DNA from 3 places in the Streptomyces sp. URMC 126 genome. Region 1 is predicted to be linked to each of the others. Evidence: riboswitches for the same ligand, from Rfam matches in the RefSeq annotation. Region 1 holds a riboswitch; each other region holds the start of a gene.
What was found. A riboswitch is a leader RNA that binds a small molecule or an ion and turns the genes downstream of it on or off. The one in region 1 is predicted to bind cyclic di-AMP.
Positions count from the first base shown of each region.

Region 2: it holds a riboswitch for cyclic di-AMP, as region 1 does, so the genes downstream of both, ACSNOK_RS08755 (transglycosylase family protein) here and ACSNOK_RS11920 (M23 family metallopeptidase) in region 1, are expected to answer to the same signal.
Region 3: it holds a riboswitch for cyclic di-AMP, as region 1 does, so the genes downstream of both, ACSNOK_RS28605 (C40 family peptidase) here and ACSNOK_RS11920 (M23 family metallopeptidase) in region 1, are expected to answer to the same signal.

Region 1 covers NZ_JBPQTX010000073.1:8,887-25,515, forward strand. Annotated here, with positions in the region: gene ACSNOK_RS11860 (S1 family serine peptidase) at 1-165, shown strand, start outside; gene ACSNOK_RS11865 (DUF7455 domain-containing protein) at 326-556, opposite strand; gene ACSNOK_RS11870 (DNA gyrase/topoisomerase IV subunit B) at 1,003-3,123, shown strand; gene ACSNOK_RS11875 (hypothetical protein) at 3,606-3,785, shown strand; gene ACSNOK_RS11880 (sensor histidine kinase) at 3,826-4,989, shown strand; gene ACSNOK_RS11885 (response regulator) at 5,136-5,819, shown strand; gene ACSNOK_RS11890 (response regulator) at 5,893-6,567, opposite strand; gene ACSNOK_RS11895 (sucrase ferredoxin) at 6,743-7,666, opposite strand; gene ACSNOK_RS11900 (CobW family GTP-binding protein) at 7,826-8,869, shown strand; gene ACSNOK_RS11905 (DNA gyrase/topoisomerase IV subunit A) at 8,905-11,364, opposite strand; gene ACSNOK_RS11910 (M16 family metallopeptidase) at 11,610-13,007, shown strand; gene ACSNOK_RS11915 (M16 family metallopeptidase) at 13,052-14,419, shown strand; cyclic di-AMP (ydaO/yuaA leader) riboswitch at 14,644-14,800, shown strand; gene ACSNOK_RS11920 (M23 family metallopeptidase) at 14,814-15,623, shown strand; gene ACSNOK_RS11925 (GntR family transcriptional regulator) at 15,954-16,629, shown strand, end outside.
Region 2 covers NZ_JBPQTX010000048.1:785-7,941, forward strand. Annotated here, with positions in the region: gene ACSNOK_RS08745 (cytochrome P450 family protein) at 1-764, shown strand, start outside; gene ACSNOK_RS08750 (transglycosylase family protein) at 916-2,094, shown strand; cyclic di-AMP (ydaO/yuaA leader) riboswitch at 2,355-2,534, shown strand; gene ACSNOK_RS08755 (transglycosylase family protein) at 2,539-3,276, shown strand; gene eno (phosphopyruvate hydratase) at 3,719-5,002, shown strand; gene ACSNOK_RS08765 (FtsB family cell division protein) at 5,142-5,609, shown strand; gene ACSNOK_RS08770 (DUF501 domain-containing protein) at 5,677-6,228, shown strand; gene ACSNOK_RS08775 (Ppx/GppA phosphatase family protein) at 6,241-7,157, shown strand, end outside.
Region 3 covers NZ_JBPQTX010000343.1:409-6,972, forward strand. Annotated here, with positions in the region: gene ACSNOK_RS28590 (GNAT family N-acetyltransferase) at 1-493, opposite strand, end outside; gene ACSNOK_RS28595 (hypothetical protein) at 478-927, opposite strand; gene ACSNOK_RS28600 (DUF1330 domain-containing protein) at 1,075-1,419, shown strand; gene ACSNOK_RS28605 (C40 family peptidase) at 1,583-2,056, opposite strand; cyclic di-AMP (ydaO/yuaA leader) riboswitch at 2,064-2,214, opposite strand; gene ACSNOK_RS28610 (endo alpha-1,4 polygalactosaminidase) at 2,395-3,417, opposite strand; gene ACSNOK_RS28615 (spherulation-specific family 4 protein) at 3,501-4,169, opposite strand; gene ACSNOK_RS28620 (NAD-dependent epimerase/dehydratase family protein) at 4,166-5,071, opposite strand; gene ACSNOK_RS28625 (sugar phosphate nucleotidyltransferase) at 5,081-5,794, opposite strand; partial or broken gene ACSNOK_RS28630 (SDR family NAD(P)-dependent oxidoreductase) at 5,889-6,564, opposite strand, start outside.

The DNA of each region.
Region 1 (16,629 bases):
GTGGGACTGGTGTCCTGGGGGGCCGGGTGCGCCCAGCCGGGCCGTCCAGGGGTCTATACGCGTATCTCGGCCGTTTCCGCGATGGTCACGGCACACAGTGTGGACGCGAAGCAGCACGCCTCTCAGGGGCTCGCACAGCTGGCCCGCCCGGCTGTTCCGTCGTGAGGGCGGCGGCGAGCGCGAGGGCGACCCGACGAGGACGGGCGGCCGCCCCCGGTGGGGGCGCCGCCCGTCGCTGCCCAGCCCACAGGGGTCGGACGTCGCTCGTCGTGGATGCGATGTGCCAGCGTTCCAGCGGTGGACTCAGCGGTCCTCGGGGAGGACCTCAGCGGTCCTCGTCGGACGCGGAGGCCGGGACGGCCGTCAGTCGCTCGGTCTCGTCCTGTATCTCCGCGGCGATCTTCTTGAGCTCCGGCTCGAACTTGCGCCCGTGGTGGGCGCAGAACAGCAGCTCACCGCCGCTCAGGAGAACGACGCGCAGGTAAGCCTGAGCGCCGCACCGGTCGCAGCGGTCAGCGGCCGTCAGCGGGCTCGCGGGGGTCAGAACAGTAGTCACGTCGCCTCTTCTCTAGCTCGACGAGCTGTCGTACCAGGGTCAACATCCAACCAGGCCGAAAACGTTCCCGCTCGTGGCTTTTCCTCGAAAGTTCCTTCCGAGTGAGCCGGATCTTGACGTTTGGCGGCGAATGAGCCGTATTGCGTGGGTCTACGGTTTCACATCGCTGAGGTTCACATCGTCGGGGGGTCCGTCCTCCCGGCCGGCTTGCCGGGTTGTTCTTCAGGACGTGCCCGGAGCCTAAATGGTTCATGCCTCCAAGGGAACGTGATGTGCGCGTCACCCCATCGAGTCATCGAACAGGTATTCGAAACTGGACTAGCATGGTCGGCGCCGCGGGTGGCGGCACAAAGGCTCTACCGGGCCTCGGTACCCTCTGAACGGCGAACGAGCCAGCCATGCGCCCGCAGTCGGGTGACAGAGAAATTCAGCGAGGAGCGAACCGCGTGACCGCCGATACGTCCGTGCCGTCCACCGCATTGCTGACCGGGGCAGACCGGGACGGATCCAACTACACCGCGCGGCACCTGCTCGTCCTCGAAGGACTGGAAGCCGTCCGGAAGCGTCCCGGCATGTACATCGGGTCCACGGACAGCCGCGGCCTGATGCACTGCCTCTGGGAGATCATCGACAACTCCGTCGACGAGGCCCTGGGCGGCTACTGCGACCGCATCGAGGTGATCCTCCACGACGACGGTTCCGTGGAGGTCCGGGACAACGGCCGGGGCATCCCGGTGGACGTCGAGCCCAAGACCGGGCTGTCGGGCGTCGAGGTCGTGATGACCAAGCTGCACGCCGGCGGCAAGTTCGGCGGCGGCTCGTACGCCGCCTCGGGCGGTCTGCACGGTGTGGGCGCCTCGGTCGTCAACGCGCTCTCCGCGCGCCTGGACGTCGAGGTGGACCGCAACAGCAGGACGCACGCGGTCAGCTTCCGGCGCGGTGTGCCGGGGATCTTCACCGAGTCCGGCCCCGACGCGCCCTTCGACCCGGCCAACGGACTGCTCAAGGGCAAGAAGGTGCCCAAGACCCGGACGGGCACCCGGATCCGCTACTGGGCGGACCGCCAGATCTTCCTCAAGGACGCCAAGCTGTCCCTGGAGACGCTGTACGGGCGCGCCCGGCAGACGGCCTTCCTGGTGCCCGGCCTGACCATCGTGGTCCGTGACGAGCGCGGCCTGGACGGCACGGACGTCACCGAGGAGACGTTCCGCTACGACGGCGGGATCAGCGAGTTCTGCGAGTTCCTCGCGCAGGACAAGGCCGTCTGCGACGTGTTGCGGCTCAGCGGGCAGGGCACGTTCAAGGAGACCGTGCCCGTCCTCGACGAGCGCGGGCACATGACGCCCACCGAGGTCACCCGGGAGCTCGGGGTGGACATCGCGCTGCGCTGGGGCACGGGTTACGACACGACGGTCAGGTCTTTCGTCAACATCATCGCCACCCCGAAGGGCGGCACCCACGTCGCGGGCTTCGAGCGGGCCGTCACCAAGACCGTCAACGACGCGCTGCGCGCGAGCAAGCTGCTGCGCGTCGCCGAGGACGACGTGGTCAAGGACGACGCCATGGAGGGCCTCACGGCGGTGGTGACGGTGCGGCTGGCGGAGCCGCAGTTCGAGGGGCAGACGAAGGAGGTGCTGGGCACCTCGGCCGCCTCCCGGATCGTCGCCAACGTCGTCGCCAAGGAGCTCAAGGCGTTCCTGACGTCGACCAAGCGCGACGCGAAGCAGCAGGCGCGGGCCGTGCTGGAGAAGATCGTCGCGGCGGCCAGGACGCGGATCGCCGCCCGGCAGCACAAGGAGGCGCAGCGCCGCAAGACGGCGCTGGAGTCCTCGTCGCTGCCGGCCAAGCTGGCCGACTGCCGCAGCGACGACGTGGAGCGCAGCGAGCTGTTCATCGTCGAGGGCGACTCGGCGCTGGGCACCGCCAAGCTGGCGCGGAACTCGGAGTTCCAGGCACTGCTGCCGATCCGCGGCAAGATCCTGAACGTGCAGAAGGCCTCGGTCTCGGACATGCTCAAGAACGCCGAGTGCGGGGCGATCATCCAGGTGATAGGAGCCGGGTCCGGCCGGACCTTCGACATCGACGCCGCCCGCTACGGCAAGGTCATCTTCCTCGCCGACGCCGATGTCGACGGCGCGCACATCCGGATCCTGCTGCTCACCCTCTTCCAGCGCTACATGCGGCCGATGGTGGAGGAGGGGCGGGTGTTCTCCGCGGTGCCGCCGCTGCACCGGGTGGAGCTCACCAACCCCAAGAAGGGGCAGGACAAGTACATCTACACGTACTCCGACAACGAGCTCCGGCAGACGCTGCTGGAACTGGAGCGCAAGGGCATCCGGTACAAGGACTCCGTCCAGCGCTACAAGGGCCTCGGCGAGATGGACGCCGACCAGCTCGCGGAGACCACGATGGACCCGCGGCACCGCACCCTGCGCCGGATCAACATCAGCGACCTGGAGGCCGCCGAGCGCACCTTCGACCTGCTGATGGGCAACGAGGTCGCGCCGCGCAAGGAGTTCATCACCAACTCGGCGGCGACGCTCGACCGCTCGCGCATCGACGCCTGAGTCTCCACCCCCGGGTGGAGAGGGTCTCCACCCGGGCTGTCGCTTGATCCACCCTCGCTCCACCCGTGCTCCGATCCGTGCCGGGCGCCGGCTCCGTAACGTCGGATGTGTCGGCCGGCGGCGTGTTCGTCCGGCGGCCGGCCGCCGTGTTCACGTTCAACGGAGGGGCCTTCCATGTCCGGTGTGATCGACGCGGGGGTGATCGTCGCCGTCGTCGCGCTTGTCGTCGTCCGGCAGTTCAGGCCGCGGAAGGTGGTCTCTGACGGGCGGGCGTGGTGGGTCGCGCCCGCGGTGCTGGTCGTCGTCGCGGCCAGGGAGCCGGGGATGGTGGACGCCGGCCACCGGGTGGCGTCCGTGGGGCTGCTGGCGGCGGGAGTGGCGGTCGGGCTCGCCACTGGTGCCGCCTGGGCCTGGACCACCCGAATATGGGCCGACGAGTCGGGGGCGGTCTGGGCGCTGGGCACGAAGGCCGCGGCCGGGATATGGGCGGCGGGCTGGTGCTGCGGCTGGGGCTCTTCGGGATCGGCGCGCTGGCCGGCGTGCGCCAGGGGACGGCGGCTGCCCTGATCACGCTCGCCGCGATGCTGGTGGCGCGCGCCGGGATCGTGGTGCTGCGGGCCCGGCGGACGCTTCCGTCGTACGGTGTCGTCGCCGGTGGCTGAGACGGTGGCCGAGACGGGAGCCGTGGTGGAGGAGCCGGACGTGCCCAGGGAGAGCTGGACCGCGTGGCCTGCCCGGGAGGCGCTCTCCTCCATAGGGGTGCCTCGCCGTCGCCGGGCGCTGACCTGGATCGTACGGGCCGTACTGGTCGGGGCGTTCTTCGTCGGCGTGGTGCGGGAGGACGCGCTTCCGCGGTGGCAGTACGCCGTGGTGGCCGCGGGGTTCGCGGTGTGCGGCGTCGCGATCTGGCGGTGCTTCGTCACGACGCTCGACCGGCGGCTGTCCGCCTCGGTCGGGTGGCTGGCGGTGCCGGTCGTGGCGGGAGCGCTCGCCGAGTGGGCGGGGACGCATGTCACCGCCACCGGGCTGTGGTGCGTCGCGGCGGTCGTCGCGGTGGAGCGGTTGCCGCTCGGGCCCGCGCTCGGGCTGGCGGTGATCCCGCTCGGGGCCTATGTGCTGACCACGGGGGGCTCGTGGCCGGGGACGGCCGGGACGGTGGCCCTGGTGCTGCTCATCGGCTACTCGTTGCGGCTGGACGAGGAGGCGCGGGGGGCCGGATTCCGGATGCTGGCCCAGGAACGGGCCGCGCGCCGGGCGGAGGCCGAGACGGCCGCGCTGGACGAGCGGGCGCGGATCGCACGGGAGATCCATGACGTTCTCGCCCACAGTCTCTCGGCGCAGCTGGTGCATCTGGAGGCCGCGCGGCTGCTGGTCGAGAGCGGCGCGGAACGGGAGCGGGTCCTCGAACGGATCGTGGCCGCGCGGATGATGGCGAGGGAGGGGCTGGCCGAGACGCGGCAGGCGCTGTCCGCGCTGCGGGGGGAGATGACGCGCCCGGAGGAGTTCCTGCGGGACCTCGCGGCCGGGCAGGGGGCCGACCTGCGGGTGACCGGGGAGCCGCGCCGGCTTCCGGCGGAGGCCGGGCAGGCGGTGCGCCGGGTCGCTCAGGAAGCGCTCACCAATGTGCGCAAACACGCTCCGGGCGCGCGGGTCGAGATGGAGTTCTCCTATTTGGAGGGAGAAGTCGAACTGGCGGTTCACGACGGTGGGGCGCGGGGGAGGAACACCGAACTGGCCGCCTCGGGAGCCGGGTACGGGCTGCTCGGCATGCGGGAGCGGGCCGAGTTGCTGGGCGGCAGCCTGGAGGCCGGACCGGCGGGCCAGGGCCGGCGGGGATTCGTGGTGCGCCTGAGAGTCCCGGCGTGATGAGGGACGAGGAGCACGGCAGGCTGGGGGAAGGGCAGTTGCGTTCGGGAGGCGGGAGCGGTGTGAGCGGAGCGAGCGAGGCGGAGCGGCCGCCGGCGCGGGTCCTGGTCGTGGACGACCAGACGGTGGTGCGTGAGGGGATCGTGATGCTGCTGGGCCTGTTGCCCGGTATCGAGGTCGTCGGGTCGGCGGCCGACGGGCTGGAGGCCGTGCGGCTCGTCGCCGAGCACGCCCCGGACGTGGTGCTGATGGATCTGCGCATGCCGCGGTGCGACGGTGTCGAGGCCACCCGGCGTATCCGTGCGAGCCATCCGGGCACCCAGGTCGTGGTGCTCACGACCTTCGGTGACGACGACTCGCTGTTCCCCGCGCTTGAGGCCGGGGCACGGGGCTATCTGACCAAGGACGCCGGGGGAGAGGAGATCGTCCGGGCGATCGCGGACGTTCGGTCGGGGGCGGCGGGGCTCTCCCCGCACGTACAGCGGAGGCTGCTGGAGCGGCTGGCGGCGGCGCCCGTCGCGGCGACAGGGGGCTGGGGTGGAGCGTCCCGTCCGGTCGCCGACGGCTGGACGCAGGGCCCTCGGGGGCCGGGGGAGGCGCTGCCCGACGGGCTGACCGCGCGGGAGGCGGAGGTTCTGGCCCTGGTCGCGGGAGGGCTGTCGAACACGGAGATCGCCCGGAGACTGCATGTCAGCACGGCCACGGTGAAGACGCATATCAACAACCTCTTCGCCAAGACGGGGGTGCGGGACCGGGCGCAGGCCGTCCGGTACGCGTTCCGTCACGGCATCGCCGGGCCTCTCGGGCCCGGGCCTGGGGGGCGCGGCTGACGGCGCGGATATTGCGGGGAAGGAACGTCGGAGGGAGGTGTTCGGTTCGGCCCCGCTGTCCGGGGTGGTGCGGTCAGTGGCCGGACCAGGTGTAGCGGTGTTCCGGGCGGCCCGTGGAGCCGTAGCGCAGGGTGAGGCTCAGCCGGCCGGATGCCTCCAGGCGCTTGAGGTAGCGCTGGGCGGTGGAGCGGCTCAGTCCGGCGCGCGTGGCGACCTCGTGGGCGGACAGGGGGTGCGCGGCGTCGCGGAGCACCCGGCGGATCAGCTCCGCCGTCGGGGCCGAGTGGCCCTTGGGCAAGGGCGGGGAGGCGGCCGTGCGCAGGGTGCCGAAGATCCGGTCCACTTGTTCCTGCTCGGCTTCCTCGGTGCCGTCCAAGGCCAGCCGGAGCCGGGCGTAGGCTTCCAGCTTCACCCGCAGGCCCGGGAAGGAGAACGGCTTGACGAGGTACTGCAGGGCTCCGTAACGGATGGCCGTGCGGACGGTGGCGATGTCCCGGGCCGCGGTCACCATGATGACGTCCGTCAGATGTCCCGACTGCCGGACGCGGCCCATGAGCGACAGGCCCGTCTCGTCCGGCAGGTACTGGTCGAGCAGCATCAGGTCGACGCGTTCGCGCTCCAGAACGGCCATGGCCTGCGCCGCGTTGTGGGCGGTGGCCCGTACCCGGAAGCCCGGAACCCGTTCTACGTACGCCGCGTTGATCTCCGCCACACGGAAGTCGTCGTCCACGACGAGGACTTCGATCATTGGTTCACCCCTTCGAGCGGTGTGGCCGGGAGGCCTGCGGTCGCGCCGTCGTGCGGTCCCCGTCGTGCCGTCACCTGTTCTAGCGCGCGCAGAACGAGCAGAACAGGGTTCCTGTGCTCAAGCGGTGGAACGCGCGGAGGGGCGGCCGGTGGGGAAGGAGCGGTTCCATGGCCGCTCAGGCGAGCGGGACGACGGCGACGACGTCCATCCGGGCCGGCGAGCCGAGGGCCCGGCCGCAGCTCTCCGGGCGGGGCGGTTCGGCGGCGCCCTGTTCGACGACGACCCGCCAGGACCGGCCGTCGGTATGGGCCACGGTCACCTCGTGGCGGACGGCGGAGCCTGTGGCGCCGGTCATGGCGACGGTGCCGATCACGTCCAGGGCGTCCGCGTACGGCTCGGCGGTGAGGTCGCGGACGGCCAGTTCGGCGGCCTGGGCGGGGCGGTCCCAGGTGGAGCGGCCGCGGCAGTTCGCGGTCACCACCCGGCCCTCGCGGGCGGCTTCCAGTACTTCCTTCACCCCGTGGGCGGTGGCCCGGCCGTACGCGTAGCCGAAGGGCAGGACGAAGAGGGTCGGCGCGAAGCGGTGGCCGCCGATGTGGGTGACCTCCCACACCCCGGTGCCCCCGGCGGCCGTCAGCTCCGCCGCGAGCGGGCGGCCCAGCAGGGCGCAGCAGCGGTCGCGCTTGCCGTTGGTGCACACGAGGGCGAGCGGATCGCCGGTGTACCGCTCCCAGAGGCCGCCGTGCCGGCCGGCGCCGAGTGCGGGGAAGTCGAGAGCCGGCAGGGACGCCGGGTCGTCGAGCTCGGTGGTGCGGATCCAGGAGCGGCCGGGGGCCGTGTGCGCGACGAAGATCCGGCGGCCGGCCGGCGGGCGGCAGTCGGCGTGCCGGCCGGGGCGGCGGATGAGGGCGACCCGTACGCCCGTACCGGCGGCCGCCTTCTCCAGGGCCCGGCCCACGGCCGGGTCGAGGCGGCTGCCCGTGAGCGCCTTGGCTCCCCAAGGACCGGGCTGTTCGATCAGCAGCCAGGTGGGGGCGGTGACGGCCGTACCGGTCAGCGGCTCGGTCAGCAGTCGGGAAGCGGTGGCGCACGTGCTCACATAGGCGAGCCTAACCTGGGGCGAAGGGCTCTGCGCGCCCGGTCGGCCCCGCTCTCCGGTACGACCATATCCTGGGGCGCGCGGGTGCCCGGCCGCCCGCCGGCGGGCAGTCGTACGCGGGCTGCCGCGTTCCCGGACCGACCCACGGAAGGTGCTCGCGTGGCCAGACGACAGATCCCCGTCATCGTGCTCGCGGGCTTTCTCGGGTCGGGCAAGACGACGCTGCTCAACCATCTGCTGGCGCACAGCGGCGGCAGCCGGATCGGCGTGGTGGTCAACGACTTCGGCAGCATCGAGATCGACGCCATGAGCGTGGCCGGCCAGGTGGACTCCATGGTGTCGCTCGGCAATGGCTGCCTGTGCTGTGCCGTCGACACCAGCGAGCTGGACGGCTTCCTGGAGCGGCTGGCCCGGCCGGCGGCCCGGATCGATGTCATCGTGATCGAGGCCAGTGGGCTGGCCGAGCCGGAGGAACTGGTCCGGATGATCCTGGCCAGCGACAACGAGAGCATCGTCTACGGCGGTCTGGTCGAGGTGGTGGACGCCGCCGAGTTCGGCCGCACCCGTGAGCGCCACCCCGAGCTCGACCGGCACCTGGGCATCGCGGACCTGGTGGTGCTCAACAAGACCGACCGGGTGGCCGACGCCGAGCGGGAGGAGCTGGAAGCGGTCCTCGCGGGGCTGGCGCCCGGCACCCCCGTCGTCGCCTCGTCACACGGCCGGGTCGACCCCGAGCTGCTCTTCGACCGCAAGCCGCGCGAGGACCGCCTGGAGGCGATCCGGCAGCTCTCCTTCGAGGACCTGGTCCACGAGGAGCACGACGCCGCGCACGACGGGCACGAGGGGCACCTGCACGCGGCGTACGAGAGCGTCGAGTTCGTCTCCGACGACCCGCTGCACCCCCGCCGCTTCATGGAGTTCCTGGACCGCAGGCCGGAAGGGCTCTACCGGATCAAGGGGTTCGTGTACTTCGGGGTGCCCGGGCACCGGCAGAAGTTCGCCCTGCACGCGGTCGGGGACTTCCTGCGGATGTACCGCTCGCCCTGGGCCCGGTCGGAGCCCCGCCGCACCCAGTTGGTGATGATCGGCCGCGGCGTGGACGGGGACGCGCTCCGGGACGGCCTGGACGCCTGCCGGAACCCGGCACCGCGGGACGCCGACGACCACAGCATGTGGGGCGTCCTGCGGTACACCCAGGGCTGACCCGGCGCGAGGTCAGCCCCGGGCGTCCGGCCCGGTCACACCGGTCCGGCCACCACCGCGACCGGCTTGGCCAGCGGCGTGCCGGAACCGTCGCGGCGCGGGTCGGGCTCCGGCAGGGCCACGGGGGTGCCGTTGGCCGCCGCGGCGCGGGCCGGAGCGGCTCCCGCCCAGGCCAGGACGAGGCAGTCCTCGCCCTTGAGGAACCGCTGGCAGCGCACGCCGCCGGTGGCCCGGCCCTTGCGCGGGTACTGGTCGAACGGCGTCAGCTTCGCCGTCCCCTCGGAGGCCGCGCCGGGCAGCCCGCCCGCGGCCCCGGCGACCGTGAAGACCACCGCGTCCTCCGCGGGGTCGACGGCGGTGAAGGAGATCACCTTGGCTCCGGAGGACAGCTTCACGCCCGCCATGCCGCCCGCGGGCCGGCCCTGCGGCCGGACCTGCCCGGCCTGGTAGCGCAGCAACTGCGCGTCGTCGGTGATGAAGACCAGGTCTTCCTCGCCGGTCCGCAGCTCGACCGCGCCCACGACGCGGTCACCGGACTTGAGGGAGATGACCTCCAGCTCGTCCTTGTTGGCCGGGTAGTCGGGGACCACGCGCTTGACGACGCCCTGCTCCGTGCCGATGGCGAGGCCGGGCGAGGACTCGTCCAGCGTGGTCAGGCAGACCACCCGCTCGCCGTCCGCCAACGACAGGAACTCCGCGATCGGCGCGCCGCCGGCGAGGTTGGGCGCCGCGGCCGTCTCCGGCAGCTGGGGCAGATCGATCACCCGCAGCCGCAGCAGCCGTCCGGCCGAGGTCACCGCGCCGACCTCGCCCAGCGCCGTGGCGGGGACCGCCGAGACGATCACGTCGTGCTTGACCCGCTTGGCCTCGCCCGTGCCGGGCGTGAACGGCTCGCCGGTGGCGGTACGGGCCAGCAGACCGGTCGAGGAGAGCAGCACCCGGCAGGGGTCGTCGGCGACCTGGAGCGGCACGGCCGACGCCGGGGCGCCCGCCGACTGGAGCAGGACCGTACGACGGTCGGTGCCGAACTTCTTGGCCACGTCGGCCAGTTCCGAGGAGACCAGCTTGCGCAGCTCGGCGTCCGATTCGAGGATCTTCGTCAGGGCCTCGATCTCCGAGGTCAGCTTGGTGCGCTCGTCCTCCAGCTCGATCCGGTCGAACTTCGTCAGCCGGCGCAGCGGGGTGTCGAGGATGTACTGCGTCTGCACCTCGGAGAGGGAGAAGCGCTCGACGAGTGACGCCTTCGCCGCCGCGGCGTTATCGCTCGATCGAATGATTCTGATGACCTCGTCGATGTCAACGAGCGCCACCAGCAGACCCTCGACCAGGTGAAGCCGGTCACGGCGCTTGCCGCGGCGGAACTCGCTGCGCCGCCGGACCACCTCGAAGCGGTGGTCGACGTAGACCTCCAGCAGCTCCTTGAGCCCCAGCGTCAGCGGCTGGCCGTCCACCAGCGCGACGTTGTTGATGCCGAAGGACTCCTCCATCGGGGTCAGCTTGTAGAGCTGCTCCAGCACGGCCTCGGGGTTGAAGCCGTTCTTGATCTCGATGACCAGCCGCAGGCCGTGCGCCCGGTCGGTGAGGTCCTTCACATCGGCGATGCCCTGGAGCTTCTTCGCGCCGACCAGGTCCTTGATCTTGGAGATGACCTTCTCCGGGCCGACCGCGAACGGCAGCTCGGTCACCACCAGGCCCTTGCGGCGGGCCGTCACGTTCTCGACGGAGACGGTGGCGCGGATCTTGAAGGTGCCGCGCCCGGTCTCGTACGCGTCCCGGATGCCGTTCAGGCCGACGATCCGGCCGCCTGTGGGCAGGTCGGGGCCGGGGACGTACTTCATCAGGGTGTCGAGGTCGGCGTTGGGGTGCCGGATCAGGTGCCGGGCGGCGGCGATCACCTCGCCCAGGTTGTGCGGCGGCATGTTCGTCGCCATGCCGACCGCGATCCCCGTGGCGCCGTTGACCAGCAGGTTCGGATAGGCGGCCGGGAGGGCGACCGGCTCCTTCTCGCTGCCGTCGTAGTTGGCCCCGAAGTCGACCGTGTCCTCGTCGATCGACTCCGTCATCAGCGAGGTGGCGGACGCCATCCGGGCCTCGGTGTACCGCATGGCGGCCGGCGGGTCGTCGTTGCCCAGGGAGCCGAAGTTCCCGTGGCCGTCGACGAGCGGGAGCCGCATGGAGAACGGCTGCGCCATGCGCACCAGCGCGTCGTAGATGGAGGCGTCACCGTGCGGGTGCAGCTTGCCCATCACCTCGCCGACGACACGGGCGCACTTCACATAGCCGCGCTCCGGCCGCAGGCCCATCTCGTTCATCTGGAAGAGGATGCGGCGCTGCACCGGCTTGAGGCCGTCGCGGGCGTCGGGCAGGGCGCGGGAGTAGATGACGGAGTAGGCGTACTCGAGGAAGGAGCCCTGCATCTCGTCGACGACGTCGATGTCGAGGATGCGCTCCTCGAACTCTTCCGGCGGCGGGGTCTTCGTGCTGCGGCGGGCCATCGCGGCTGCGGCTCCTTCGGTCGATTGCCGGGGGCGGACTGACGCCGACCATTGTGGACCTCCCCACTGACAACGCCGACCGCGACCCGTCCGCGAGGAGCGCACCGGCCCCGGGAACTTCGCCGGATGTCGGTGCGCTTGCATACAGTGACAGCAGTGTTCATCACGCGAGTCGTCGCGGGCGCCGCGGGCGGGTAACGGCGGCGCGGGATGCAGCGAGATATCGAGCGATCGAAGGGACGTACATGCCCATGGGTCACACGGCCGCGCAACAGGCCGGCACCGGCGGCCTGACAGCGACCGAGCACCGCCTGGCCAACGGCTTGCGGGTGGTGCTCTCGGAGGACCATCTGACCCCGGTCGCGGCAGTCTGCCTCTGGTACGACGTCGGCTCGCGCCACGAGGTCAAGGGCCGCACCGGCCTCGCCCACCTCTTCGAGCACCTGATGTTCCAGGGTTCGGCGCAGGTGAAGGGCAACGGCCATTTCGAGCTGGTGCAGGGCGCCGGCGGCTCGCTCAACGGCACCACCAGCTTCGAGCGGACCAACTACTTCGAGACCATGCCCGCCCACCAGCTGGAGCTGGCGCTGTGGCTGGAAGCCGACCGGATGGGCTCGCTGCTCACCGCGCTCGACGACGAGTCCATGGAGAACCAGCGCGACGTCGTCAAGAACGAGCGCCGCCAGCGGTACGACAATGTGCCCTACGGCACGGCGTTCGAGCGGCTGACGGCGATGGTCTACCCGGAGGGCCACCCCTACCACCACACGCCCATCGGCTCGATGGCCGACCTGGACGCCACCTCCCTGGAGGACGCGCGGGAGTTCTTCCGCACGTACTACGCGCCCGGCAACGCCGTCCTCGCCGTGGTCGGCGACATCGACCCCGAACAGACGCTCGCCTGGATCGAGAAGTACTTCGGGTCCATCCCCGCCCACGACCGCAAGCAGCCGCCGCGCGACGGCGCCCTGCCCGAGGTCATCGGCGAGCAGCTGCGCCAGGTGGTCCGCGAGGAGGTGCCCTCGCGCGCCCTGATGGCCGCCTACCGCCTGCCGCACGACGGCACCCGTGAGGCGGACGCCGCCGACCTGGCGCTGACCGTCCTCGGCGGCGGCGAGTCCTCGCGGCTGCACAACCGCCTCGTCCGCCACGACCGCACCGCCGTCGCGGCGGGCTTCGGCATGCTGCGCCTGGCGGGCGCCCCCTCGCTGGGCTGGCTGGACGTCAAGGCGTCCGCCGGCGTCGAGGTCCCCGACATCGAGACGGCCGTCGACGAGGAGCTGGCCCGCTTCGCCCTGGAGGGGCCCACCGCCCAGGAGATGGAGCGCGCCCAGGCCCAGCTGGAGCGCGAGTGGCTGGACCGGCTGGCCACGGTCAGCGGACGGGCCGACGAACTCTGCCGGTTCGCCGTCCTCTTCGGCGACCCGCAGCTCGCCCTCACCGCGGTCCGGCGCGTCCTGGACATCACTCCGGAGGAGGTGCAGGCCGTCGCCAAGGCGCGGCTGCGCCCCGACAACCGCGCGGTGCTCGTCTACGAACCGACCGGGCCGCAGGCCGCGGGCGCGGACGGGACCGAGGACGCCCCCGCGCGGGAAGCCGACGCCGCCGACGTCATCGCACAGGAACAGGAGACGGCCCAGTGAGCGAAGCCGCAGTCGTGGGCGCCACCGGCACCGCCGAGCCCACCATGCAGTTCCACCCGCGGCCCCGGCCGGGCACGGCCACCCCGTGGAACTTCCCCGCCCCCGACCGTGACCGGCTGCCCAACGGCCTGACCGTGCTGCGCTGCCACCGCCCCGGCCAGCAGGTCGTCGCCGTCGAGGTCAGCCTCGCCGCGCCGCTGGAGGCCGAGCCGGCCGGCCTGGAGGGCGTGGCCACGATCATGGCCCGCGCCTTCTCCGAGGGCACGGACAAGCTCAGCGCCGAGGACTTCACGGCCGAACTGGAGCGGTGCGGCGCGACCTTGGACGCCCACGCCGACCACCCCGGCGTCCGGCTCTCCCTGGAGGTCCCGGCCTCCCGGCTGACCAAGGCCCTGGGGCTGCTCGCCGACGCCCTGCGCGCCCCGGCCTTCCCCGACAACGAGGTCGAGCGCCTGGTCCGCAACCGCCTGGACGAGATCCCGCACGAGCTCGCCAACCCGGCCCGCCGGGCGGCCATGGCGCTCTCCGCCGAGCTGTTCCCGGCCGACTCGCGGATGTCCCGGCCCCGGCAGGGCACCGAGGAGACCGTCGAGCGCATCGACGCCGCCTCCGTGCGCGCCTTCTACGAGGCCCACGTCCGTCCGGCCACCGCCACCGCCGTGATCGTGGGCGACCTCACCGGGGTCGACCTGGACCAGGCCCTGGCGGACACCCTCGGCGCCTGGACGGGCTCCCCGGCCGAGCCCCGGCCCGTCCCGCCCGTCTCCGCCGACGACACCGGCCGCGTCGTCATCGTGGACCGCCCCGGCGCCGTCCAGACGCAGCTGCTCATCGGCCGCGTCGGCGCCGACCGGCACGACCGGGTCTGGCCCGCCCAGGTGCTCGGCACGTACTGCCTGGGCGGCACGCTCACCTCCCGCTTGGACCGCGTGCTGCGCGAGGAGAAGGGCTACACCTACGGCGTCCGCGCGTTCGGCCAGGTGCTGCGGTCCGCCCCCGACGGCACCGGCGTGGCGATGCTCGCCATCAGCGGCTCCGTCGACACCCCCAACACGGGCCCGGCGCTGGCGGACCTGTGGACGGTGCTGCGCACCCTCGCGGCCGAGGGGCTGACGGACGCCGAGCGCGACGTCGCCGTGCAGAACCTGGTGGGTGTCGCGCCGCTCAAGTACGAGACGGCGGCGGCCGTCGCGGGCACGCTGGCCGACCAGGTCGAGCAGTACCTCCAGGACGATTTCCAGGCCCGGATGTACGAACGCCTCGCGGAGACCGGGACGGTGGAGGCCACCGCGGCCGTCGTCAACGCCTTCCCGGCCGACCGCCTGGTCACCGTGCTCGTCGGGGACGCCGCGGAGATCGCCGAGCCCGTCCGGGCGCTCGGCATCGGCGAGGTGACGGTCGTTTCCGCCTGACGGAAGCTCAATCCTCCGCGTGCGCCCCGGCGCACGCGCGGGGGCGGAGAGGCGCGTGGGTCCTTCGGGGGTCACGCGCCTCCGTTATGCCCGATTTATAGGAGCGGTTGCACCGTTTCCGTGTGGCGTGCGTCACGAAAACGGGGTTCCGTTTGCCGTTCGAATCTGACGGCGATTAGCTTCAGGGCGGCAGTCCGTCGGATCGGAGCCGCAACCGCGGCCCCGGGCAGCCATCGCCGAGTCCCCGTACGGCGCGAGCCAGGGGAGCCGGGGAACCACATGTTCCCTGGGGTGAATCGGGTCCCTCTCCGGAGGGAGCCGTAGGAGACCTTCCTGCTCCGAACCCGTCAGCTAACCCGGTAGGCGAGAGGGAAGGAAAGGAACAGCCGCAACCATGGCGTTCACCCGTGCCACCGGGAAGCACCGTCGTCCGAGCCGTGCCGTGCGTGTCGGTGCCAACGTCGCCGGCATAGCCACCCTGAGCGCCGCGGGCGTCGTCGCCGGTGTCGCCGCTCCGGCCTTCGCCGCCTCCTCTCCCGACGAGGCGCCCCGCCCGCAGGACACCGGCCTCACCCAGGCCGTCGTCCTCTCCGACCATGTGGCCGACAGCATCGACGAGCAGGCGCAGATGCAGCGCGGCGTCGCCGAGCAGGACACCGCCACCCAGAAGGCCGAGGCCGCGGCCAAGGAGCAGGCGGCCCTGGTCAAGAAGCGCGCCGACGAGGCCAAGCGGAAGGCCGAGGCCGAGCGCGCCGAGAAGGAGCGGGCGGCCCGCGAGGCGGAGCGCAAGCGCCTCAACACCTTCGTGATGCCGATCGCCGGCTCCTTCGTCTCCACCCAGTACCACGCCTCCAGCGGCCTGTGGTCCTCCGGCAGCCACACCGGCGTCGACTTCCACGCCGGTGAGGGCACCAGCGTGCAGGCCGTGGGCGCCGGCACCGTCGTCGAGGCCGGCTTCGGCGGCGCGTACGGCAACAACGTCGTCATCAAGCACAACGACGGCACCTACACCCAGTACGGCCACCTGTCGTCGATCGGCGTCAGCGTCGGCCAGACCGTCACCCCCGGGCAGCAGATCGGCCTCTCCGGCTCCACCGGCAACGTGACCGGCCCGCACCTGCACTTCGAGGCCCGCACCGCGCCCACCTACGGCTCGGACATCGACCCGGTCGCCTACCTGCGCTCGCACGGCGTCGACATCTGATCCCGGCCTTCGCCTTTCCTCCGCAGAGCCCCGCAGGACCACGCGTCCGGGCGGGGCTCTCGGCCGTCCGGACCGGACGCCCACGGCCGCGAAGGGGAAACGGGCCGGTATTCCGGCTCTCTCCGTTCTCCTTCCGCTTGGCCAAATCACTTCCCTCGCACTCGGACGGCCATCGGAAAACGCGGGGAATTGCCATAGAGTCGACCGGGTCCCTGAAGAGGCGTCAAGCGCGTGCGGACCGTCGTCTTCCGCCGGGTCGAGCGGGGACGGGCGGGGCCAGGCGAGTGGCGACGGGGTCGATCCGGAGGTTCGTCCGATGCGGGGACGTTGGTGAACGGCGTGAGTGACGCGGTTTCCGAGAACCGCCGTGTTTCCGCGCAGGCGGTGTGCGCGGCCGTCCGCGACGACATCGTCTCCGGCACCTTCCCGCCCGGCACCCGGCTCATCGAGGAACTCCTCGCCCGCCGCTACGGCGTCTCGCGGGTCCCGGTGCGGGAGGCGCTGCGCACACTGGCCTCCGAGGGCTTCGTGACCACGCGCCGGCACGCGGGCGCCTGCGTCGCCGAGCCGACCGAGCAGGAGGCGGCCGACCTGCTGGAGGTACGGGCGCTGCTGGAGCCGCTGGGGGCCGCCCGGGCCGCGCAGCGGCGCACCGAGGCCCATGTGAAGGTGTTGCGCGGGCTGGTCCGGCTGGGCCGGGAGCGTGCCCGGGGCGGGCAGCCGGGCGAGCTGTGCCCGCTGGGCGACTGGTTCGACGAGACGCTCGCCCAGGCGTCCGGCAGTCCGAGCCTCGCCGCGCTGCTCACCCAGGTGCGGCGCAAGATCGCCTGGATGTACGCGCCGGAGCCGCCCGCGCGGCCGGTGGAGACCTGGGAGACGCACGCCGCGCTCGTCGACGCGGTGGTCAGGAGGGACGCGGAACGCGCCCGGGACATCGCCGCCGGACGCGCCGGGCGGGCGCCCGGGACATTCCGGTTCCGGCGTGCGGCGCCGGCCGCTCCGGCGC
Region 2 (7,157 bases), on a different contig from region 1:
ACCAGGACGACTTCCGGGACTGGGCCGGGATGATGATCCGGCACGGCGGCGGCCCACGCGGCGGAGTGGCCCGTTCCGTGAAGCGGATGCGGACGTACCTCGCCGAGCTGATCCACCGCAAGCGCGAGGACCTGGGCGACGACCTGATCTCCGGGTTGATCAGGGCGAGCGACCACGGTGAGCACCTCACCGAGAACGAGGCCGCCGCCATGGCCTTCATCCTGCTCTTCGCCGGTTTCGAGACCACCGTCAACCTCATCGGCAACGGCACCTACGCGCTGCTGCGCAACCCCGGGGAGCGCGAGCGCCTGCAGCGCGCGCTGGCCGCCGGGGACGAGAGCCTGCTGGAGACCGGGGTGGAGGAGCTGCTGCGGTACGACGGTCCGGTGGAGCTGGCCACCTGGCGGTTCGCCACCCGGGACCTGACGATCGGCGGGCAGCGCATCGCCGAGGGCGACCCCGTGCTCGTCGTCCTCGCGGCGGCCGACCGCGACCCGGAACGGTTCGCCGACCCCGACACCCTCGACCTCGCCCGCAGTGACAATCAGCACCTCGGGTACGGGCACGGCATCCACTACTGCCTCGGTGCGCCGCTGGCGCGGCTGGAGGGCCGGACGGCGCTCGCGACGCTGCTGCGGCGCCTCCCCGACCTGCGGCTTTCCGCCGATCCGGACGATCTGAGATGGCGCGGCGGGCTCATCATGCGGGGCCTGCGGACCCTGCCCGTGGCCTTCTCGCCGGAGCCCGGGCAGACGGGCACATGACTATACGTCAACTCGGCTTGACCGTCGTCCGGCGTCGATCACGGTGGGTTGTGGCTCCTGAGGGGCGTGGCTATCTTCTGCCGTCATATTCAGCAGCCACACGATCGGCAGCGGTCAGCAGCCGGTCGGCAGCCATACGAGAGGTGATCGCATGCTCTCCGGGAAAGGCCGACATCGTCGTCCCCGTCAACTGCCCGCCGTGGTCGTCGCCGCGGGCGTGACGGGCGCCGGAATCGCCATGCCCCTGCTCGGCGCCACCACGGCCGACGCCGCCGACGCGCCCACCTGGGACCGCGTCGCCCAGTGCGAGAGCGGCGGCCTGTGGAGCGCGGACACGGGCAACGGGTTCTACGGCGGACTGCAGCTCACGCCCGAGATGTGGAAGCAGTACGGGGGTACGGAGTTCGCGCCGCGCCCCGACCAGGCCAGCCGCGCCCAGCAGATCGCCGTCGCACAGCGCATTCTGGAGGCGCGCGGCCCGTACGCATGGCCCGCCTGCGCGGTGAAGTCCGACCTGACCAAGGACGGTCGGGCGCCCGAGGTCAACCCGGGCATGCCGCACGAGGCCGTCGAGGGCCCGTCGCACGCGCCGGCCTCCGGGTCCGGGTCCTCCGGAACGTCCGACTCCGGGCGGACGCGGGACACCTCGTCCGGCAAGACGTCCGACACGTCCTCCGACGCGTCCTCCGACACGTCCTCCGGCAAGTCCTCCGAGAAGGGGTCGGGCACCTCCACCGGGAAGGACGCCTCCTCCGACCGGTCGGCCGACAAGGACGGGAAGGCGGGCGAGCACGGCGGCACCGACGCCTCCGGGAAGCCGGGTGGGCAGCAGGACAAGTCCTCCGGCGGCAAGCACCGCAAGCCGGACGGCGACGCGGCGGGCACCTCGTCCGACACGTCGTCCACGGACGCGAAGGGCGACGCGAACACCGGCTCGAAGGCCGGCTCCACGGCCGACTCGCGATCCGGTACCGGCGCCGAGTCGGGAACGGACGCCGGAACGGCCGGCGGTTCGCACTCCGGAACGTCCGCCTCCGGCACCATCGGTGAGCGGCAGCGCGCCGGCGCGGACGGCGCGGGAGCGGGCAAGCACCGCGCGGAATCGACCGGTTCCGGCGCCGAGCGCGCGTCGCGTGGCACCGAGCGCGGGCGCGCCGATGCCTCCGCCGCTCACGACTACACCGTGCGCCCCGGTGACAACCTGTCAGAGATCGCTCAGCAGCACCGCGTCGAGGGCGGCTGGCATCGCGTGTACCAGGACAACAAAAAGGTCGTCGGGGGCGATCCCGACCTGATTCACCCGGGTCAGCAGCTCGAACTGAAGAAGTAGCGGGGGAGTTCGCGTCGAATGTCCGTTCCGGATGAAAGTGAGACATGGGTCTCGTTGACATCGGCGGGGAGACGGCTCGTCAGAATCCCGAGAAACCATCCTCACCTGCGGAAACAGTGAGTTCCCCGGGGTGGGGGGAGCAGACGGTGGCCGAAAAGGAGGGTTTGAACCCATCGGCCGTCTGTGCTTAACGTCGTCATCGCTCGCCATCGCGAGCACCACGGTCGTCACGCCGAATCCTGCCGGCGGCCGGGGGAGTCGTCGCGCAAGCGCCGTAGGCAGGAGCGGGGGAACCACGGTAGGTCGCCGGAACGGTTCATCGGTCAACGACCGACGTACCGGGACGGCTTGGGGTGAAGCCTGGTGAGCGCGAGCCACCGGGCCGGGCAACTCACGCCCGAACCCGACAGCTCACCTCGTAGGCGCCGGTGAGGAAACCGAGTCATGTCCAAGGGCAAGCACCGTCGTCCGAACAAGGCCGTCCGCATCGCCACGCTCGCGGGTGTCACCGGCGCCGCAGTCGCCGCCCCGCTGATGATGGCCACGTCCGCCCACGCCGCCTCCGTGCAGACCTGGGACCGCGTGGCCCAGTGCGAGTCCGGCGGCAACTGGTCGATCAACACCGGCAACGGCTACTACGGCGGTCTGCAGTTCTCGCAGTCCTCGTGGGCCGCCATGGGCGGCACCAAGTACGCGCCGCGCGCCGACCTCGCCACCAAGGGCCAGCAGATCCTGGTCGCCGAGAAGCTGCTCGCCGCCCAGGGCCCCGGCGCCTGGGGCTGCGCCTCCGAGGGCGGTCTGACCCGCGGTGGCGGCGCCCCGCAGGTCGACGGCTCCGGCTCCGGCAAGGTCGTCTCCAAGTCGACCTCGGGCCAGCGTTCGACCGGCCAGAGCCACGCCGACCGCAGCGAGCGCAAGGCCGCGCCGAAGCACGCCGCCCCACAGCGGCACGCCGAGGAGGCCCCGGCCCCGGCCGCCAAGCCGGCCGCGCCGAAGCACGCCGCGCCGAAGACCGTCAAGATCGGCGACGGCGAGTACGAGGTGAAGGAAGGCGACACCCTCGCCAAGATCGCCGAGGCCAAGAAGGTCAAGGGCGGCTGGGAGAAGCTCTACGACCGCAACAAGGACGTCGTGGAGAGCGCCGACCTCATCTTCCCCGGCCAGAAGCTGCACCTCAGCTGAGGTCCGTTCCTGAGCCGCGCGCCCTGCGCAAGGGCAAGTGCGCCGGGCGCGCGGTGCGCGGTGGTGCGAGGGGCGTACGGCCCGTTCGTACCGCAGCGTCCGTACCCCCCGACCCGTACCGCCGCACACGTACCACCGGCCCGGAACGTCGTTCCGAGCCGCAGCGGAACCGCCCCGCTCCCATGCGACCGACCCCCCCGGGCCGCATCGGAGCGGGGCTCCGCCGTTTCCGTACGTCCCCTCTCTCACCCGGTCTCTCGCCCGGCGAGTTCCCGCTCCGGTTCCCCGTTGAGCGAACAGCCCGCCCATTCGTCCCTTGATCTCGGCGTTTGTGCCATTTTTCCGGCGGGGTGGCGCTCCGGGGGCGGGTGGACCCTCCGGCGCCCGTTAGGCTCGTGCTGCAGAACGCTGGAGTACCCAGACACACACGAAGGAGACCCTCGTGCCGTCCATCGACGTCGTCGTAGCTCGCGAGATCCTCGACTCGCGAGGCAACCCCACGGTCGAGGTCGAGGTCGGCCTCGACGACGGCTCCACCGGCCGCGCCGCCGTGCCGTCCGGCGCCTCGACCGGTGCCTTCGAGGCCATCGAGCTCCGTGACGGGGACAAGAACCGCTACCTGGGCAAGGGCGTCGAGAAGGCCGTCCTGGCCGTCATCGAGCAGATCGGCCCGGAGCTCGTCGGCTACGACGCCACCGAGCAGCGCCTGATCGACCAGGCCATGTTCGACCTGGACGCCACCGACAACAAGGGCTCCCTGGGCGCCAACGCCATCCTGGGCGTCTCCCTCGCCGTCGCGCACGCCGCCTCCGAGGCCTCGGACCTCCCCCTCTTCCGCTACCTCGGCGGCCCGAACGCGCACCTGCTGCCCGTTCCGATGATGAACATCCTGAACGGCGGCTCGCACGCCGACTCCAACGTGGACATCCAGGAGTTCATGATCGCGCCGATCGGCGCCGAGTCCTTCTCCGAGGCGCTGCGCTGGGGCACCGAGGTCTACCACACCCTCAAGGCCGTGCTGAAGGCCAAGGGCCTGTCCACCGGCCTGGGCGACGAGGGCGGCTTCGCCCCGAACCTCGGCTCCAACCGCGAGGCCCTGGACCTGATCCTGGAGGCCATCAAGCAGGCCGGCTACACCCCCGGCCAGGACATCGCGCTCGCGCTCGACGTCGCCGCGTCCGAGTTCTACAAGGACGGCGTCTACACCTTCGAGGGCCAGACCCGCACCGCCGCCGAGATGACCGACTACTACGCCGAGCTCGTCGAGGCGTACCCGCTGGTCTCCATCGAGGACCCGCTGTTCGAGGACGACTGGGACGGCTGGAAGACCATCACCGAGCGCCTCGGCGACCAGGTCCAGCTCGTCGGTGACGACCTGTTCGTCACCAACCCGGAGCGCCTCGCCCGCGGCATCGAGGAGGGCGCCGCCAACGCCCTGCTGGTCAAGGTCAACCAGATCGGTTCGCTGACCGAGACGCTGGACGCCGTCGAGCTGGCCCAGCGCAACGGCTTCAAGTGCATGATGTCCCACCGCTCCGGCGAGACCGAGGACGTCACCATCGCCGACCTGGCCGTCGCCACCAACTGCGGCCAGATCAAGACCGGCGCCCCGGCCCGCTCCGAGCGCGTCGCCAAGTACAACCAGCTGCTGCGCATCGAGGAGATCCTCGACGACGCCGCGGTGTACGCCGGCCGCAGCGCGTTCCCGCGCTTCCGCCAGGGCTGAGCCGCGCCTCCGGCAGTGCGCGTGCGAGGCTGACAAAGCCTCACGCCTCACCCCGTCCCCGGCCACGGTCCCGTACCGTGGCCGGGGACGGTTTTGGCATGCGTTCCGGCTTCGGTGAAGCCGGCAGCGGGGAGGCGATGTGGCGGCGGAACGGTTCTCCACCGCGACCAGGCTCAAGGCGATCGGCACGGTCCTCGTCCAGGGCCCCGACGCCCGGGCCCGGCGCACCCGTCCGCCGCGGCGCAGCCGGCTCACCGGCCGGGCGGCGCTGCTGGCGCTCGTCGTCTGCTCGCTGATCGTCGCCCTGGCCTACCCGATGCGGCAGTGGGTCACCCAGCGTTCGGACATCGACGACCAGCGGCACCGCTCCGAGCAGGCCAAGGAGCAGGTGAAGCGGTTGCGCGAGGAGAAGGCGCGGCTGGAGGACCCCGCGTACGTGGAACGGCTGGCGCGCGAGCACCTGCACTACGTACGGCCCGGCGAGACCGGTTACACGGTCGTGGACGGCAGTGGCAACGCCCGGCACCGCCGCGACCAGGGCGCCGCCGACCGGCCGTGGTACGTCAACCTCTGGGACGGCGTGGACACCTCGGACGCCCGTCGCTGACGCGCGGCGCCGCCGCACTCTCTTCGAAACCCCTCCGACCCTCCGACCCTCCGACACGAGCGAGCACATGGAAACCCCTCCTCCCCAGACCGAGCCCACCGAGCCCACCGACGCGGACATCGCCGCGTTCAAGGAGCAGCTCGGCCGCCCCCCGCGCGGCCTGCGGGCGATCGCCCACCGCTGCCCCTGCGGCAACCCGGACGTCGTCGAGACCGCGCCGCGGCTGGAGGACGGCACGCCGTTCCCGACGCTGTACTACCTGACGTGCCCGCGGGCGGCCTCCGCCATCGGCACGCTGGAGGCCGAGGGCGTGATGAAGGAGATGAGCGCCCGGCTGCAGAGCGACCCGGAGCTGGCCGCCGCGTACCGCGCCGCGCACGAGGACTACATCCGCCGGCGGGACGCGATCGAGGTGCTGGAGGGCTTCCCGAGCGCGGGCGGCATGCCGGACCGGGTCAAGTGCCTGCACGTGCTGGTGGGGCACTCGCTGGCGGCCGGTCCCGGCGTCAACCCGCTGGGCGACGAGACGATCGCGATGCTGCCGGAGTGGTGGCGCAAGGGGCCGTGCGTGACGCCGTGCGGCGCGCAGTCGCCGTCCGACAGCTCCGACGAGGAATAGGGAGAACTCCGCATGACCCGCCGTGTTGCCGCGATCGACTGCGGTACGAACTCGATCCGTCTGCTCGTCGCCGACCTCGACCCCGCCACCGGCGGGTTCAAGGAGCTCGACCGGCGGATGACGATCGTCCGGCTCGGCCAGGGCGTGGACCGCACCGGGCGGTTCGCGCCGGAGGCGCTGGAGCGGACGTTCGCCGCGTGCCGGGAGTACGCCGAGGTGATCCGGGCGCACGGCGCGGAGCGCGTACGGTTCGTCGCCACCTCCGCGTCCCGGGACGTGAAGAACCGCGCGGAGTTCGTGGCCGGCGTCGTGGACATCCTGGGCGTCGAGCCCGAGGTGATCACGGGCGATCTGGAGGCGGAGTTCTCCTTCACCGGCGCCACCAAGGAGCTCGCCGGCCGCACGGACCTCGACCGTCCCTTCCTGGTGGTGGACATCGGCGGCGGCTCGACGGAGTTCGTCGTCGGCGACGACCGGGTGCGGGCCGCGCGCAGCGTGGACGTCGGCTGCGTCCGGATGACGGAACGTCACCTCGTCGCGGACGGAGAGGTGGTGGACCCGCCGTCGGCGGAGCGGATCACCGCCATACGGGCCGACATCGAGGCCGCCCTCGACCTCGCCGAGGAGACGGTCCCGCTGCGCGAGGCCCGGACGCTCGTCGGCCTGGCCGGTTCGGTGACCACGGTGGCGGCCATCGCCCTCGGCCTCCCCGAGTACGACTCGACGGCCATCCACCACGCGCGCATCCCCCTGGCCCGCGTCCGCGAGGTCACCTCCCGCCTCCTCACCTCCACCCACGAGGAGCGGGCGGCGATCCCGGTGCTGCACCCGGGGCGCGTCGACGTGATCGCGGCGGGCGCTCTGGTGCTCCAGTGTCTGATGGAGCGGATCGGGGCGGAGGACGTCGTGGTGAGCGAGCACGACATCCT
Region 3 (6,564 bases), on a different contig from region 1:
CGCCCTCCCACGCGGTCTCGTAGTACGTCACCTTCTCGTCCTCTCCCACTTTCCGCATCCCGGCGGCCGTCATGACGCGGTGGGAGGGGACGTTGTCGTGGTCGGCATCGCCCTTCACCCGGCGGATCCCCCGCGCCCGCGCCGCCGCGAGCGCGGCGCGCAGCGCCTCGGAGGCGTACCCCTTGCCGCGCTCGGCGGGCAGCAGTCCGTAGCCGACGACGACGGCCCCGTCCTCGTCGGCAGGCCCGTGGAAGTCCAGCCCTCCGACCACCCGCCCGTCCTCCCGGCTCCGTATCTCGTACGCCCCCGGATGCCGCCCGGGCCCGTACTCCGCCACCGCCTCGAGGAACCGGAGGGAGGCCCTGACGTCGTCCTCCTCCGGGTAACCGGGCACCCAGTGCGGGAGCCGCTCGGGGCGCTCGGCGGCAATGTTCTCGGCCTCGGGGACGGTGAGGGAGTGGAGGATGAGGCGGGCTGTCACGAGATCGTCCATGGGCGGATGCCTATCACCCGCCGAAGCGGGGCGACATCGGGTTTTCCCCTGCTCCCCCGGTGCTGGTCAGCGCTTCGCGCAGAGGGAGGGTGCCGAGGGAGGCGCTCGCCAGGGCCTTCCATGCCCGACTCCGCGGGCACGACATCGGCTTCCTGTCGTTGGCGCTGCCGTTGCCATTCCGCCGCGTGCTTGTCGGACTTCTTCAACGGGTGGCCCTGGTACCCGAGTTGTGTGATGGCCGTCTCCATCGCCTCCGGCGCGCTGTGCGGTTCGTCGCCCACCACGGCGTTCACCAGGCCGTGGACACGGAAGAGGAAGTGGAAGGCGTCGTCGAGCGGTTCGCGGGCGGAGTTGTCCCGGAAGACGGCCAGTTCGCGGGCGCACCTGGTAGCGACGACCCGCGTCGGCGGCGCACCGTCTCTCGACGCCCTCATACGCGGGCAGCCGGGCGGTTGTTGGCGGTGGGGCGGGGAGTCCCCGAGGCTCCCGGCCATGACCTTTCGGGTAATGGCCCCGCCGCGCGCGGCGCGACAGAGTGGGGTTCACGACGAGCCGCCGAGCCACCAGGTCAGGAGACGACGATGCCCGCTTACGCCCTCGGTCACTTCCACAGCAGCGTCCCGCATCAGGACGTCGTCGAGTACGTCGAGCGGATCCAGGACACCCTCGACCCCTTCGGGGGCCGGTTCGTGGTGCACGGCGGGGAGCTGGACGTCCGTGAGGGGACGTGGGAGGGGGACCTGGTGCTCATCGAGTTCCCGGACCTGGCGCGGGCCCGGGAGTGGTACGACTCGCCCGCGTACCGGGAGCTGATCCCGCTCCGGACGCCGCACGTCCTCGGTACCGTCCTGCTGGCCGAGGGAGTGCCGTCCGGGTACCACCCCGCCGAGAAGGCCTCGGCGATACGGGCCGCCATGGCGGAGTGAGAGCCGCCATGGCGGGGTGGGGCGGCCTCGACGCGGGGGTGAGGCCGCCGGAGCCCTGGTGAGGGGTCATGCGGAAGCGGGGGCCGGCGCCGCCGATCGAGCGTCGGCCCCGGTGGTGCGTCTTCACAGCGTCACGGCGTCACGGCGTCGCGACGCCAAGGCGTCAGCGGACGCGGCCGTACCAGACGCTGTTGGTCCAGATCTTCTCCAGGCGGACCTTCTTGCCGGTGCCGGGAGCGTGCCAGATCTTGCCGCCACCCGCGTAGATGCCCACGTGGTAGACGTTGCTGCCGGAGTGGAAGAACACCAGGTCGCCGACGGAGCGGGAGCCGCGCGAGATGTGCCGCGTGGCGTTGTACTGGTCGGCGGCCACGCGGGGCAGCTTCTTGCCGGCCTTCTTGAACGAGTAGAGCGTCAGGCCCGAGCAGTCGAAGCGGTTGGGCCCGGTGGCACCCCACTGGTACGGGGAGCCCTTCTTGGACGCCGCGACCTTGACGGCCTTGGAGCCGGGGGTGGCCGCCTGGGCGTCGCCGGCCATGCCGGGGAGCAGGACGGACGCCGCGACGGTGGCGGCGGTGAGGGCCGATGCGGTTCCGGCCCGGGAGATGAGCGCGGGTATTCGAGGCAGCGCAGACATGCCGAGTAAGCCCTTCGTCATCCGCCTGCGAAAGATGACCTGTCGGGTTCGGGCTGACAAAGTTGCCCGGCCACCATGTGGCTTCACCCCTAGAACCACCGCCATCGTGGTCCGTCTTGCCTGGGTCTCCCGCTCCTGCCGATCCGCGTGTATCCGGTCCGCACCCGGAGCGGCGGCAGGACTCGGCGTCCGCCCGGGTCGCCCGCCTCTGTGACGGGTTCTTGGTCGTTCGGTGCATGATCCTGCACCATCCACCGGCGAAATCCGGTGTCGAAACGGCGTTCTGTGAGGTTCTTCACGCTCGCCGGAGGGTTTGATTCCGGCGGTACCACCCCCTCTCAGCAGGGGCGACGCCAGGAACTGAGACCGAGTCTCTTCTGCATCGAACTGAGCCCCAGATTCTTGGCCCGGCCGCAGAACTCCCCCGGTTCCAGCTTGTATTCGACGTGGAACACCGCCTTGCCGCGCCGCACGAACGGCGACAGTTTGTCGCATTCGCCGAATTCGGCGCACTGTTCGTTCACGGCGAAGTCGAAGTCGCCGACGAGCTCCGGGATCTGGTCGAGGTCGTTCTTCAGTCCGACGGCCATGCCGCGCTCATGGGCGAGCCGGGCGACCATCCGGTTGAACGCCAATTGGTGGGCGGCGGTGAGGGGGAAGCCGGTCTCGTTTCTGAACCCCTCGGTCAGGTCCGGCTCGACGGCGTCGAACCCCTTCTTCCGGCACATGTCGAAACGTTCCGCCATGATGGGCCCGAGGACGTCGAGCCGCCGGATGTCGAGCCACTTCTCGCCCTTCCAGCCGTCGTTGTCCTCGCCCAGCACGGACTCCGGGAACTTCTTCGCGTCCGGCCGCCAGTCCTCGTACGCGCCCACGTTGACGTAGCAGACGACCTTGCGGCCGTCGGCGTGCAGCCGTTCCACGGTCGCCGCGTCGTTCTCGAAACCGTCGATGTCGTAGACGGGGACGTCCACCGAGGTGTCGACCTTCCCGTCGAGCTGCCACTGCCAGCGGGTACCGGGGCGCGGCTGCCAGCGCGCCCGGCCGGCGGAAGAACCGGACGGAGAGCCGGACGAAGGATCGGACGACGGACCGGACGACGAGCCGGCCTCCGGCGTCGACGGCGCGGCGGACGGCCCGCCGGAGGACGGCGTGGAGCCCCCGCCCCGGCGGGGCTTCCCCGGCGTCCGGTCCGGCCCGCCCGGGCCCCCGGCACGGCCGGCGCCCGCCTCGCCGCCGGGCCGGTGCTCGGCCGAGGCACTCGGCGTCCCGTCGTCGTCCGGCCCGTCGGCCCGGTCCGCGCCTTCCCGGTCCCCCGAGGCCGAGCAGCCGACGGCGACGAGGAGGGCCGCGGCCGTCAAGGCCCCGGCGCCGAGGGCCCGGCGGGTCCCTCCGCGCCGGCTGCCGGCCGGTTTCGGGTACTCGCCCCGCGGAGGGCCGGCTTTCAGGCGTCCGGCGGTGGTGCGGTCTGCCATGGATTCTCTCCCCTTCCCGGTACCGCGCAGTGCACTCCGGCACCGCGCGAACCGGCCGTGCGGGACACGTGGTCGGCCCGCTCCTGCGGCACACCGTAGACCAAGTGGCAGAAGCGGGAGGGGAGATGGGATTTCGTCCAGGCGGGGACGGCGGCCGTGCGGTACGCCTCCCAGGGTCCCTCGAAGGTCACGAGCAGGTCGGCGATCCGGGCGTACCCGGGGTCCGGGTGCGTCCCGTGGTTGAACACGACCGTACGGGCCCCCGACACCCGTGCCAGCGCCGCGAGTCGGCGGTAGCGGGGCAGGAACGCGGGTGCCGTCGGCGCCTGGTCGAGGAACACCCCGTCGACGCCGTACCAGCCGCGGTGCCGGCGGACGTCCGTCAGCACCGCGCGGAGGGACCGCCGCCCGTAGCCGGTGTCCACGTACCCCAGCACCGGGACCCCCGCGTCCCGGAGCCGGCCGGCCGCGTCGCGGAACGCCGGGTCGGGCCGCCGCCCCGGGCCGTCGGCCGCGTTGAGCACGACCCCGCGCAGCGCGGGGGCGGCCCGCAGCAGGGCCGCCCACGCCCCGGGGTCCACCGCCGGGTGGACGTACAGCGGCACCAGCAGCCGTCGGCCGCCGGGCGGCGCTGTCACCGGGACACTCCCGCCGACGGGGTCCGGGCGGCGGCCCAGAGGTCGGCGAGGGTGGTGTCGAACGGGTGCTCGGGACGCCAGCCGAGGGTCCGTTCGGCGGCCGTGACGTCGGCCTGCTGCCAGGCCAGCGCCGCCGAGCGCGGCGACCCGGCGCCGTCCTCGGCGAACCGCCCCCGGAAACCGGCGGCCCGCGCCAGCCCCTCGGCGACCTCGCGGGCCGTGCGCGCCGTGCCGCTGCCGATGTTGAGCACGCCGGTCACCGGCTCGGAAGCGGTGACGGCGAGCACGACGGCCCGGGCGACGTCGCGGGCGTCGACGAAGTCGCGGTGCGCGGAGAGGTCGCCGGTGCGGACGACGCCGTCCGGCCCGGCCTCGCGGATCCCCTCCGCCAGCCGGCCCGGCAGTGACCCGGGCGGGGAGCCGGGGCCCAGCGGGTTGAACACCCGCAGGACGAGCGCGTCGAGCCCGGAGCCGGTGACGGCGAGGGTGCCCGCGAGCTTGGTGGCCCCGTAGAGGCCGAGCGGGGCGGCCGGGGCGGACTCGGTGAGCGAGCGGGCGCCGCCTCCCGCCCCGTACTCGGCCGACGACCCGAGGTGCACCAGCCGGGCGCTGGGGGCGGCCTGCCGCAGCGCCTCGCAGAGCACGGCCGGGCCGCGCGCGTTGGTGGCGGTGAGGACGGTGGCGCTGCCGCCGGTGGCTCCCGCGCAGTTGACGACGGCGTCGGGGGCCGCCCCGCGCAGGGCGACGGCCAGGTCGGCGGCGTCGGCGCCGGCCAGGTCGCACGGGAGGGCGGAGCCCGGCGACCGGCCGCCGTCGAGCACCCGCGCGCCGGGGAGGGCGCGCAGCTGCTCGGCGGCGTGCCGGCCGAGGAAGCCGGTCGCGCCCAGGACGAGGATCCGCATGCGGGTCGTTCACGCTCCTTTGATCAGCAGGTCGCGGCGGTGGGAGAACTCCGCGTTGGCCCGGTCGTAGTCGTCGGGGCGCCCGATGTCCAGCCAGTAGCCTTCGAACTCGTAGGCGTTCGGCGGCGTCCCGGCGGCGAGCAGGTCCAGGACCAGCTCGTCGAAGCCGAGCGGCAGGCCGGGTGTGTAGCGGGCCAGGGCGTCGCGGGAGACGCCGTAGACGCCCATCGAGACGCGGTAGTCCATGCTGGGCTTCTCGGTGAAACCGGTGACCCGGCCGGCCTCGGTGGTCAGCACGCCGAAGTCGATGCTGACCTTGCGGGCGTACGTGGCGATGGTGAGCGGCGCCCCGGAGGCGCGGTGAGCGCGCAGGACGTCGGCGAAGTCGAGGTCGGTGAGGACGTCGCCGTTCATCACCAGGAAGTGCTCGGGCAGCCGGTCCTGCATGGTGAGCAGCGGGCCCATGGTGCCCAGCGGACTCTCCTCCGTCGTGTAGTCGACGCGCAGGCCCCACTGGGAGCCGTCGCCGACGTAGGCGCGGATGATGTGCCCGAGGTGGCCGATGGCCAGGGTGCAGCTGTGGAAGCCGGCACCGGCCAGCTGCCGCATCACGATCTCCAGGATCGCGTGCTGGTCGCCGATGGGCACGAGCGGCTTGGGCAGGGCGGTGGTGTAGGGGCGCAGCCGGATGCCTTTGCCTCCGGCGAGGATCACTGCGTGCATGGGTGCCGTTTCCTCTCGGGTGAGGTGACTGGCGTACAAGGACGGATCGGTGGTGCGGGGCGTGGACCGGGGGAAGCGGTCGCAGGGGGTGCGGTCACACGTTGTAGATGCCGGTCTTGTAGCGGGCCAGGTTGGCCGGGTCGCGGAAGAACTCCACGGTGGCGGCGAGGCCGTCCTCCAGGCTGTGCGCGGGCGCCCAGCCGGTGGCGGCGCGCAGCCGGGAGGCGTCGCAGACGAGGCGCATCACCTCGGAGGCGGCGGGCCGGATCCGGGTGGTGTCCTCGCGGACGTCGAGGTCGGTGCCCATGATCTTGCCGATCAGGCCGACCAGGTCGCCGACGGAGATCTCCTGTCCGGTACCGGAGTTGAAGGTGCGGCCGACGACGCGCTCGGCGGGCGCGGTGCCGACGGCGCGGAAGGCGGCCACGGTGTCCTTGACGTAGCTGAAGTCCCGGGTGGGGCGCAGGTCGCCCAGGGTGATGGTCCGCTCCCCCGCCGCGACCTGCCCGATGACCGTGGGGATGACGGCGCGCATGGACTGGCGCGGGCCGAAGGTGTTGAAGGGGCGCAGGGTGACGACGGGCGTCTCGAAGCTCGCGTGGTAGCTGTCGGCGAGCCGGTCGCCGCCGGCCTTGGAAGCGGCGTACGGGGACTGGGTGTTGATGGGGTGGTCCTCGCTGATCGGCACGGTCCGCGCGGTGCCGTAGGTCTCGCTGGTGGAGGTGTGGACCAGGCGCGGGATGTCCAGGTGGCGTACGGCCTCCAGGACG